2 regions of the Klebsiella sp. CSG-1 genome follow, and region 1 is predicted to be linked to the other one. Evidence: predicted binding sites of a transcription regulator. Region 1 holds the regulator's gene; the other holds the start of a gene.
The links. The regulator PurR, encoded in region 1, represses purine synthesis genes. The targets are predictions, from matches to a motif close to CANGCAAACGTTTGCNTG.
Positions count from the first base shown of each region.

Region 2: a site for PurR is predicted at 3,931-3,948, ahead of gcvT (glycine cleavage system aminomethyltransferase GcvT). Genes of this name have one in related genera too.

Region 1 is NZ_JBWNLD010000009.1:24,228-30,233, forward strand. Features, by position in the region: gene AC007G_RS20290 (MFS transporter) at 1-953, opposite strand, end outside; gene cydH (cytochrome bd-I oxidase subunit CydH) at 1,117-1,206, opposite strand; gene purR (HTH-type transcriptional repressor PurR) at 1,502-2,527, shown strand; gene punR (DNA-binding transcriptional activator PunR) at 2,546-3,457, opposite strand; gene punC (purine nucleoside transporter PunC) at 3,567-4,751, shown strand; gene cfa (cyclopropane fatty acyl phospholipid synthase) at 5,047-6,006, shown strand, end outside.
Region 2 is NZ_JBWNLD010000002.1:343,326-349,331, reverse strand. Features, by position in the region: gene gcvP (aminomethyl-transferring glycine dehydrogenase) at 1-2,205, opposite strand, end outside; gene gcvH (glycine cleavage system protein GcvH) at 2,320-2,709, opposite strand; gene gcvT (glycine cleavage system aminomethyltransferase GcvT) at 2,734-3,828, opposite strand; gene ubiI (FAD-dependent 2-octaprenylphenol hydroxylase) at 4,264-5,466, opposite strand; gene ubiH (2-octaprenyl-6-methoxyphenyl hydroxylase) at 5,477-6,006, opposite strand, start outside.

The DNA.
Region 1 (6,006 bases):
ACTCGCATCACCCGCATTTGCAGCGGTGGAACCACGGCGAAGGTCGCCGCCCCCCAGACCACCATACTGATTGCGGCTCCCAGCTGCGTCTGCGCCAGCAGCGGAATCGCCAGCATGATAACCATCAGCAGCAGCAGAAAACCCTTCAGCGTCCCGGAGACGGAACGGTCGGCGAATTTACCGCCGAGGTAGTTACCCAGTGAAAAGCCGACGCCAATCAACACCAGCATGGCGGTGACGAACAGCGGTGAGGCGTGCGTAATGGTGTGCAGCACCGGTGAAATATAGGTATAGAGGGTAAACATCGCGCCGGCCCCCAGCACGGTGGTCAGCAATGCGGAGAGCACCTGCGGACGAACCAGCACCGAGAGCTCCTGTTTTACGTTCGGACGCTCGCCAGCGCTGCCTTTGGGCAACGAAAACCACAGGCTGACCATCGCCACCAGCCCCAGACCTGCCGTCGCGAGGAACGACATCCGCCAGCCGATGGTCTCGCCAAGCCATGTCGCCGCCGGAACGCCGCCAATATTAGCGATAGTCAAGCCCATGAACATGGTCGCCACCGCGCTGGCCTGTTTGTGTTTCGGCACCACGCTCGCCGCCACCACCGACCCGAGGCCAAAGAAAGCGCCGTGGTTAAGACTGGTGATAATGCGCGAAATCAGCAGCGTGGTGTAATCCGGCGCCATTGAGGAGAGAATGTTCCCCAGCGTAAAGATAGCCATCAGAAAAATCAGCGCATTTCTGCGCGCGCGATGAGAGAGCAGCAAAGTCATCAGCGGCGCACCGACCATCACGCCGATCGCATACGCGCTGATCAGCATTCCCGCCGCCGGAATTGACACGTCGACACCTTTGGCAATCACCGGCAGCAGCCCCATCGGGGAAAACTCCGTGGTGCCAATACCAAACGCGCCTATCGCCAGCGCTAACAAGGGAAAGTTGATTTTCATTCAATGACTCCAGCAGACCGTCATCGGCGACGGTATCTCATCAGAAGTCAAAAGCATGACATCAATCACAAAAAAACAAAAGTAAACGAAATGGCAAAAGATTTTTGCGAAATTGATAATAATGGCGGGACATCGGGGGAAAGAGCCCTCTCCCCCGGATAAATCAGTGCAGCACCGCGGTCAGGCCGGCGGCCACGATCAGACCCAGGACAATAATCGTTGTCGTCAGCGAAAACTTTAAATCTGTATCCATCAATTTTTCCCCCAGTTATCCCCACATGAAAAGTGAGCTTGCTCATTTTTGCACAATATAGCGCAAAAATCTTCCATGTTTTAGGGTGATGCACATTTTTGCTCTTCCCCTTTGCCGCAAGATCGGACAAAATCCCACGCTAATTTGAAAGCGTATCGGCCATTGACCCCTTCCTGTCGTTCTGTGTCGTTTTCCCGACGTGATGCAATGTTGAAAATTGTATTCAGGGTGTGTATAGGCAAACGTTTACGTATCGATAATCAGACGATCAGGTCAAGGTCTGGAGTGAGAAGTAATGGCAACAATTAAAGATGTAGCGAAGCGCGCAAACGTTTCCACTACAACAGTGTCACATGTAATTAACAAAACCCGTTTCGTGGCGGAAGAAACCCGCAACGCCGTGTGGGCGGCGATCAAAGAGCTGCACTATTCCCCCAGTGCCGTTGCTCGCAGCCTGAAGGTTAATCACACCAAATCGATTGGCCTGCTGGCCACCAGCAGCGAAGCGGCCTATTTCGCTGAGATTATTGAAGCCGTAGAAAAGAGCTGTTTCCAGAAAGGCTATACCCTGATTCTGGGCAATGCGTGGAACGATCTCGAAAAGCAGCAGGCCTATCTGTCGATGATGGCGCAAAAGCGCGTCGACGGCCTGCTGGTTATGTGTTCTGAATATCCGGAATCGGTGCTCAGCATGCTGGAAGAGTACCGCCATATTCCGATGGTGGTAATGGACTGGGGTGAATCCAAAGCCGACTTTACCGATTCGGTCATCGATAACGCCTTTGAGGGCGGTTATATGGCCGGTCGCTATCTGGTGGAACGCGGCCATCGTGAAATCGGCGTGATCCCGGGTCCGCTGGAGCGTAACACCGGCGCCGGGCGCCTGGCGGGCTTTATGAAAGCCATGGAAGAAGCGCAGATCGCCGTTCCGGAAAGCTGGATTGTGCAGGGAGACTTCGAGCCTGAATCCGGCTACCGCGCAATGCAGCAGATCCTCAGCCAGCAGCATCGCCCGACGGCGGTCTTCTGCGGCGGCGACATCATGGCGATGGGCGCAATCTGCGCTGCGGATGAGATGGGGCTACGCGTGCCGCAGGACATTTCGCTGATCGGGTATGATAACGTGCGTAACGCCCGCTATTTCAGCCCGGCGCTGACCACCATCCACCAGCCGAAAGATTCGCTGGGGGAAGCGGCCTTCAATATGCTGATGGATCGTATCGTCAACAAGCGCGAAGAGTCACAGTCGATCGAGGTTCACCCGCGGCTGGTAGAGCGCCGCTCCGTCGTAGACGGCCCGTTCGTCGACTACCGTCGCTAATCGCCCGTGCGGCGCCGGTTACTCCGGCGCCCGCAGCCACTCCCGGTTTAACGTTTCACTGTCCCCCAGATAATCCAGTAGCCACGACAGCGCCGGTGACGTGTCGCTCTGCTGCCAGGTCAGGCAGCACGCGGCGTCCGGGAACGGGTTTTCCAGCGCCAGCGCGGTCCATTCACCGCGGTCAATCCACGGGCGAGCAAAATGGCTCGGCACCATCCCTACGCACAATCCCGCCGAGAGGCAGGTGGCCGAGGATTCCCAGTCCGGCACCACCACCCTTTTCTGATTGTCCAGTAGCCAGGTCGTGCGTTTTGGTAGCGAGCGGGAGGTGTCCTCCCTGACCAGCGACGGCCAGTTGCGCAACACATCATCGCTGAGCGGCCCGCTCATCTGCGCCAGAGGATGATGGCTCGCCACCACGCAATGCCAGCTCAACATCCCCATATCGCGAAAGGCGTAGCGTCCCCCCACCGGAATCGAACGGGTTGCCCCGATAGCCAGTTCCACGCGTCCGTCGGCCAGCGCGTCCCAGACACCGTTGAAAACCTCCTGAAAAACAATCAGCTCGACATCGGGAAAGTGACGATAAAAATCAACAATCATCTGGCGCATACGGGCCGGTTTAACAATGTCATCCACGGCTATCGACAGCTGACCACGCCAGCCGTTGGCTATCTGCTGACACTGCTGGCGGGTGATCTGCATTTTTTTGATAACAGATCGTCCTTCCTGTAAAAACCAGAGCCCGGCGGTGGTCAATTCGACATCGCGATGGCGGCGTTCAAAAAGCGGTACCGCCAGCCACTCCTCCAGCTGACGTACGGTATAACTGACCGCCGAAGGTACGCGGTGCAGCTCCTGCGCCGCGGCGCTAAAGCTGCCGTTGCGGGCGACAGCATCAACAACTTCGAGTGAGTATTCGGACCACATATTCTGCCTGCAAAAATTTTGAACGCATGTAGCAAATATTAGCGTTTCACAAGCCAGAATGCACTCCCTACACTCTGCGGCATCATACCTGCATCTATAAGAGAATGTTATGCAACAACCCGGGAAAGGATTTTTAGTGTGGCTGGCGGGACTCAGCGTGCTGGGTTTCCTCGCTACCGACATGTATCTGCCGGCCTTTTCGGCCATCCAGCAAGATCTCAATACTTCTGCAGCGTCGGTCAGCGCCAGTCTGAGCCTGTTCCTCGCCGGCTTCGCCATCGGGCAGCTGTTCTGGGGCCCGCTCTCGGACCGCTACGGACGTAAACCGATTCTGCTAACCGGGCTGGCGATCTTCGCTATCAGCTGTCTGGGAATGCTGTGGGTGCGTGACGCCACTCTGATGCTGGTGCTGCGCTTTATCCAGGCGATCGGCGTCTGCGCGGCGGCGGTGACCTGGCAGGCGATGGTCACCGATTATTATCCAGCTCAGCGCACTAACCGTATTTTCGCCACCATTATGCCGCTGGTGGGTTTATCGCCGGCTCTGGCGCCGTTGCTCGGCAGCTGGCTGCTTGCCCATCTGGAATGGCAGGCCATTTTTGCCACCCTTTTTGCCATCGCCCTGCTGCTGATGGTGCCCGCCCTGCGCCTGAAGCCGGTCGTCAGGCCGCAGGGTGACGTCCGCGAGAAGCTGACCTTTCTGACGCTGCTGCGCTCGCGCGAATACAGCGGCAACGTGCTGATTTACGCCGCCTGCTCCGCCAGCTTTTTTGCCTGGTTAACCGGGTCGCCGTTTATTCTCCATGAGATGGGCTACAGCCCGACCGCTATCGGTCTTAGCTATGTTCCGCAGACAATCGCCTTTTTAATCGGTGGCTATGGATGCCGCGCGGCGCTGCAGAAATGGCAAGGCCAACAGCTGCTGCCCTGGCTGCTGGTGATTTTCGCCGTCAGCGTGGCTGCCACCTGGATGGTTGGTCTGGTTGAAGATGTCTCAATTATTGCGGTGATGATTCCCTTCTGCGTGATGGCCATTGTCAATGGCGGGATCTACCCGATTGTTGTCGCCCAGGCGCTGAAGCCGTTCCCGCAGGCGACCGGTCGTGCCGCCGCGCTGCAGAACACGCTGCAGCTTGGTCTGTGCTTCCTGACCAGTCTGCTGGTTTCCGCGCTGATTGCCACGCCGCTGCTCACTACCACCAGCGTGATGCTGGTCTCTATCGTGCTGGCCGGGCTGGGTTATTTTATGCAGCGTCACAGCGTTTGCCTGACTACCGAATCGTCTCATGCATAAACGCGTTTCAGTGATGTTAAGGCTCAGTAATTAGCCTGCTAATATATTTTTATTGAAAGCCTGATTTCAGCGGCCTATACTGAACCGGCTTCACATAAATAAAATATTTTTTAAGATTAACGGGAGCAGGATGCATCCCGTTTCACCATGGAAGGCCTTTCGGCAAGGGTTATCGCCCTTCCTCTGTTCTACGTCGGATAGCAGCTTCACGGATATTCCGTGAGATTTCTCACAAAGCCAAAAAAGCGTCTACGCTGTTTTAAGGTTCTGATCACTTGGGCGTGATGGAGAAGCTATGAGTTCATCGTGTATAGAAGAAGTAAGCGTACCAAACGACGACTGGTACCGAATTGCAACCGAATTGCTCGGTCGCGCGGGCATTGAGGTTAATGGCACCGCACCCTCCGATCTGCGGATTAACAATCCGCTCTTCTTTAAACGTGTTTTACAGGAAGGGTCGCTGGGGTTAGGTGAGAGTTATATGGACGGCTGGTGGGATTGCGAACGGCTGGATATATTCTTCCATAAAGTACTCCGTGCCGGGCTGGAAAATCAGCTCCCTCACCATCTGAAAGATACGCTTCGCATCGCAGGCGCTCGCCTGTTCAATCTACAAAGTAAAAAGCGCTCCTGGATTGTCGGCAAAGAACATTACGACCTGGGCAACGATCTTTTCAGCCGGATGCTCGACCCCTATATGCAATATTCCTGCGCGTACTGGAAAGAGGCGCAATCGCTGGAAGAGGCGCAGGTGGCAAAATTAGATCTTATTTGCCGCAAACTGCAGCTGGAACCGGGGATGCGGGTGCTGGATATTGGCTGCGGCTGGGGTGGTCTGGCTTACTATATGGCCAAAAATTATCACGTTAGCGTAGTCGGCGTGACCATTTCCGCCGAGCAGCAAAAAATGGCCCAACAGAGATGCGAAGGGTTAGACGTTACCATTTTGCTGCAGGACTACCGTGACCTGCATGACCAGTTTGATCGCATTGTTTCCGTCGGGATGTTTGAACACGTGGGACCTAAAAATTACGCCACCTATTTTGAAGTGGTGGATCGTAATTTAAAACCTGACGGTCGTTTTTTATTACACACCATTGGCTCCAAAAAAACGGACCACAGCGTCGATCCGTGGATCAATAAATATATTTTCCCCAACGGTTGTCTGCCTTCGGTTCGTCATATCGCGCAAGCCAGCGAATCCCATTTCGTGATGGAAGACTGGCACAATATCGGCGCCGATTACGATACGACG
Region 2 (6,006 bases), on a different contig from region 1:
CGGAACAAACGGTGCCAGATGCGCTTTGACGCCGATCGGCCCCATACCCGGACCGCCGCCGCCGTGCGGGATGCAGAAGGTTTTGTGCAGGTTAAGGTGCGAGACATCCGCGCCGATAAAGCCCGGAGAGGTAATGCCGACCTGGGCGTTCATGTTAGCGCCGTCGAGGTAAACCTGACCGCCGAACTGATGCACGATTTCGCACACTTCGCGGATCGTCTCTTCGTAAACGCCGTGCGTTGACGGGTAGGTCACCATGATGCAAGAGAGGTTCTCACCCGCCTGCTCCGCCTTGAGGCGCAGATCCGCGAGATCGATGTTGCCGTTTTTATCACAGGCAACCACCACAACCTGCATGCCGGCCATCTGTGCCGACGCCGGGTTGGTACCATGCGCAGAACTTGGGATCAGGCAGATGTCGCGATGGCCTTCATTACGGCTTTCGTGGTAATGGCGAATAGCCAGCAGGCCCGCGTACTCGCCCTGTGCGCCAGAGTTTGGCTGCATGCAGACGGCGTCGTAACCGGTCAGTTTTACCAGCCAGTCGGAGAGCTGGGCGATCATCTGATGGTAGCCTTCCGCCTGTTCCGCCGGGCAGAACGGGTGCAGCTCGGCAAACTCTGGCCAGGTGATCGGGATCATTTCCGCCGCGGCGTTGAGTTTCATGGTGCAGGATCCCAGCGGGATCATCGCCTGATTCAACGCCAGATCTTTACGCTCCAGTGAGTGCATATAGCGCATCATCTCGGTTTCGCTGTGGTAGCGATTGAACACCGGATGCGTCAGGATCGCGTCGTTACGCAGCATGCTTTCCGGGATCGAGCGGCTGTCGAGCGCCACGTCTTTATCCAGGGTATCGATATCCAGGCCGTGGTCGTCGCCAATAATAGCGCGGAACAGGTTCAGCACATCTTCGCGGGTTGTTGCTTCATCAAGGGTGATGCCAACGGCATTATGGATGTCGCTGCGCAGGTTAATTTCCAGCGCTTCGGCGCGTGCCAGCACCGCCGCTTTGTCGACCACTTCCACGCACAGAGTGTCGAAGTAGTGGGCATGGCGCAGCTTGAGCCCTTTTTTCTGCAGCCCGTCGGCCAGAATATCGGTCAGCCGGTGGATGCGGCTGGCGATGCGCTTCAGGCCCTCTGGCCCGTGGAACACCGCGTACAGGCTGGCGATGTTTGCCAGCAATACCTGGGAAGTACAAATATTGGAGTTCGCTTTCTCGCGACGGATATGCTGTTCGCGGGTCTGCATCGCCATACGCAGCGCGGTGTTACCGGCGGCATCTTTTGATACGCCGATAATACGGCCCGGCATCGAGCGTTTAAATTCATCTTTTGCGGCAAAGAAGGCCGCGTGCGGGCCGCCGTAGCCCATCGGCACGCCAAAGCGCTGGGCGGAACCGAAGACGATATCGGCACCCTGTTTGCCCGGTGCAGTCAGCAGAACCAGCGCCATGAAGTCCGCAGCGACGCTGACCACCACTTTGCGTGCTTTCAGCTCGGCGATCAGCTTGCTGTAATCATGAATTTCGCCGGTGGTCCCCACCTGCTGCAGCAGCACGCCGAAAACGTCCTGATGGTCGAGCGCTTTTTCCGCCTCATCAACGATGACGTCAAAGCCAAAGGTTGCAGCGCGGGTGCGCACCACATCCAGGGTCTGCGGATGTACATCGGCGGCAACGAAGAAGCGGTTCGCATTCTTCAGCTTGCTGACGCGTTTGGCCATCGCCATTGCTTCAGCGCCGGCGGTCGCCTCATCCAGCAGTGAAGCGGAGGCGATATCCAGCCCGGTCAGATCGAGGGTCACCTGCTGGAAATTCAGCAGTGATTCCAGGCGACCCTGGGAAACTTCCGGCTGGTAAGGGGTGTAAGCGGTATACCAACCCGGATTTTCCAGCATATTGCGCTGAATAACCGGCGGCAGCTGCACGGCGGTATAACCCATGCCGATGTAAGACTTGAAGCGCTTGTTGCGACCGGCGATCGCCTTCAGTTCCGCCAGCGCGGCGAATTCGGTAGTCGCGTCACCCACCTGAGGGGGTGTCGCCAGCTGAATATCCTGCGGCACAATCTGGCCAATCAGGGCGTTAAGCGAATCGGCGCCGACGGTGTTCAGCATCTCCTGCTGTTGCTGAGCATCCGGACCGATGTGACGTTCAATAAAGGCGCCGCGGTTTTCAAGCTGACCTAAAGTCTGAGTCATGAGCGATGGTTCCTGAAACGTGCAGTGAATCGTATGTGTCTTTACTTACCTGAACAGGCAAAAATCATTCACGCTGCCGGCAGCAGATGCCCGCAGCGTGAAGGGACAAGATATTTACTCGTTTTCCAGCAGCGCCGCATAGGCATCCGCGTCAAGCAGGGCCGCAACCTGCGCTTCATCGCTGGCCTTAATTTTAAAGATCCAGCCGTCCGCGTACGGGTCGCTGTTCACCAGCTCCGGAGAGTCGTTGAGCTCTTCGTTCACCGCCACAATCTCGCCGCTAATCGGGGCATAAATATCCGAAGCTGCTTTTACCGACTCGGCAACCGCACAGTCGTCACCCGCTTCAACGGTTGCGCCAACGTCCGGCAGATCGACGAAAACCATATCGCCAAGCAGTTCCTGGGCATGTTCGGTGATCCCGACGGTGTAGGTGCCGTCAGCTTCTTTGCGCAGCCATTCGTGTTCTTTACTGTATTTCAGTTCTGCTGGTACGTTGCTCATCAATTAATCTCCAAAAAAGGGGAATCACACCACGGCTTTGCCGTTGCGTACAAAAACAGGTTTAGTCACTTTTACCGGCATTTCGCGGTTGCGAATCTGCACAATGGCCGTCTCGCCGATACCGGCCGGTACGCGCGCCAGCGCAATACTGTAGCCCAGCGTCGGGGAGAAGGTGCCGCTGGTGATAATACCTTCTTGCTGATTACCGTCTGCATCGCTAAAGCGCACCGGCAGACCGCCGCGCAGGACGCCTTTCTCGGTCATCACCAGCCCCACCAGCTGCTCGGTACCTTTTTCACGCTGCAGTTCCAGCGCTTCGCGGCCGATGAATGCGCGATCTGCGGGTTCCCAGGCGATGGTCCAGCCCATATTCGCCGCCAGCGGAGAGATGCTTTCATCCATCTCCTGGCCATACAGGTTCATCCCCGCTTCCAGACGCAAGGTATCGCGAGCGCCCAGACCGCACGGCTTCACGCCAGCGTCCAGCAGGCCACGCCAGAAATCAGCAGCCTGCTCATTCGGCATGGCGATTTCGTAACCGGCTTCACCGGTATAACCGGTGGTCGCAATAAACAGATCGCCGGCCTGCACGCCAAAGAACGGTTTCATCCCTTCTACGGCCTGACGCTGTGCGTCGGTGAACAGGGTTGCCGCTTTCGCTTTCGCCTGCGGCCCCTGTACGGCAATCAGCGAAAGATCGTCACGAACGGTCATTTCAAGACCATAGGGTTCAGCCTGCTGGGTAATCCAGGCGAGGTCTTTTTCACGGGTGGCGGAGTTAACAACGAGGCGGAAATAATCTTCGGTAAGGAAATAGACAATCAGGTCATCGATGACGCCGGCGGACGCGGTAAGCATGCCGGTATATAGCGCTTTGCCCGGCACCGTCAGCTTCGCGACATCGTTAGCCAGCAGATAGCGCAGGAACTCCCGAATGCGGCTGCCGTGGAAATCGACGATGGTCATGTGCGAGACATCGAACATACCGGCGTCGCCCCGCACCGCGTGGTGCTCATCAATCTGGGAACCGTAATGTAGCGGCATCATCCAGCCATGGAAGTCCACCATGCGAGCGCCGCACAGCGTGTGTTGTTCATACAACGGAGTCTGTTGAGCCATCTTTTCCTCATCGAATAAAACGGAACCAGCTACTGGGTTGGGCGATGTCATTGGGGCGATTTCGCCCCACGAAATCCGCCGTCGGCGCCATGTCCGGACGCCGACGCAAACGTTCTCTTTTGCCTGAACTTACCACCTAACCCGGCGCTAAACCATAAGCTAAATCAGGACATCACATTAGCTTATGACTAAAAGTCGCCAAAAAGACTACAGAGTTATTGACTGGAAAAAAGCGATTTATGCCACATAAAATTAACATCATGAACTGATAATACCGAGCATGATGGTATTTTATGCGAAAAAAAGGGCCTGTTTTCTGTTTCAAAAAAAGAGAGACATTAATAAAACTAATGCGAAAAAATGGGTGAGATTAGATTATTTCAAATGAGAGGAGAAAACCCGGCGCCGGGGCCGGGAGAGAGAAGTGTGACTCGCTTAACGTAACCAGGCAGGAAGATCGTTTAAGCCCATTGCCTGGCGAATCAACTGCGGTTTGACGCCGGGTAGTGTATCCGCCAGTTTGAGGCCAATATCGCGCAGCAGTTTCTTCGCCGGGTGGCTGCCAGAGAACATTTCGCGGAAGCCCTGCATCCCCGCCAGCATCATCGCAGCGCTGTGCTTGCGACTACGTTCATAGCGACGCAGATACAGGTACTGACCAAAATCTTTGCCCTGCGCATGCAGACGACGGAGTTCATCGATCAGTTCCGCTGCATCCATAAAGCCCAGATTCACCCCCTGGCCGGCCAGCGGGTGAATGGTGTGCGCGGCATCGCCCACCAGCGCCAGGCGATGCGCGGCGAACTGGCGCGCGTAGCGACCGGTCAACGGGAAAGTCTGACGCTCGCTGGCAAGCTGGCACAGGCCAAGCCGGTTATCGAAGGCAATATTCAGCGCCTGATTAAACGCCGCTTCGTCGACCTGCTGCATCCGCTGTGCTTCCTGCGGCGACAGCGACCAGACGATCGAACACAGATGCGGATCGCTCAGCGGCAGAAACGCCAGAATGCCGTCGCCGTGGAACGCCTGACGGGCAATCGCCTGATGCGGCTCTGCGGTACGAATGGTGGCAACCAGCGCATGATGGCGATAGTCCCAGAACGTCAGCGGGATATCCGCTTTGTTGCGCAACCAGGAGTTTGCACCGTCGGCGCCGACCACCAGCCTGGCAGTCAGCATCTTGCCATCCTGCAAGCTGAGAAATGCTTCGTTTTCTCCCCACGCCACCTGCTGCAGCTGCGCCGGGGCCAGCAGCGTGACGTCGGCGCAACGCTGCGCCTTTTGCCACAGCGCATGATGAACGACCGCATTTTCAATAATATGTCCAAGGTGGCTGAAGCCCATACTCTGGTCATCAAAGCTGATGTGGCCAAAGCTGTCCTTATCCCACACTTCCATACCGTGATAACAGCTGGCACGCCGGGCGACAATCTCCGGCCAGACATCCAGCCGGGTAAGCAGTTTTTCGCTGGCGGCGTTAATGGCGGATACCCGCAGCGCCGGCGGCGCATCGGCGTTTAACGGCTGCGGCTCGGCTTGTTCCAGCACCGCAACCCGCAGCCCGCTCCCCTGCAAACCGCAGGCGACCGCCAGACCCACCATGCCACCGCCAACAATGGCAACATCAACACTTTGCACGTTCAACTCCTTAACGAGGAACCCAACCGAGGGTACGCTGCGCCAGCGCGTCGCGCGCCGGGGTAAATAATTCCATCGCCATCAGACCCACGTTACGCCCCGCCACCAGCGGCGCCCAACGATTAGCGAACAGATGCACCAGCCCATCGGTCACGCCGATGGTCGCGGCCTTATCATCCGCTCGCCGCGCCTGATAGTGACAAAGAAGTGAGTAATCGCCGGGATCCTGTCCGTTAGCGCCGGCCTGGGCCAGCGTTTCCGCCAGGCTCATCACATCCCGCAGACCGAGATTAAAGCCCTGCCCGGCGATGGGATGCAGCGTCTGCGCCGCATTACCGACCAGCACCAGGCGATGGGAAACCGGGCGCGTAGCGGTAGTCAACGTCAATGGATAAACGCTGCGCTTCCCGGTATGAGTGATGCGCCCCAGCCGCCAGCCAAATGCCTGCTGCAGCTGCTCGCAAAATTGCGCGTCGGACCACCCCAGAACCTCATCGCGCCGCGACTGCGGGTGACACCATACCAACGAACAGCGTCCGT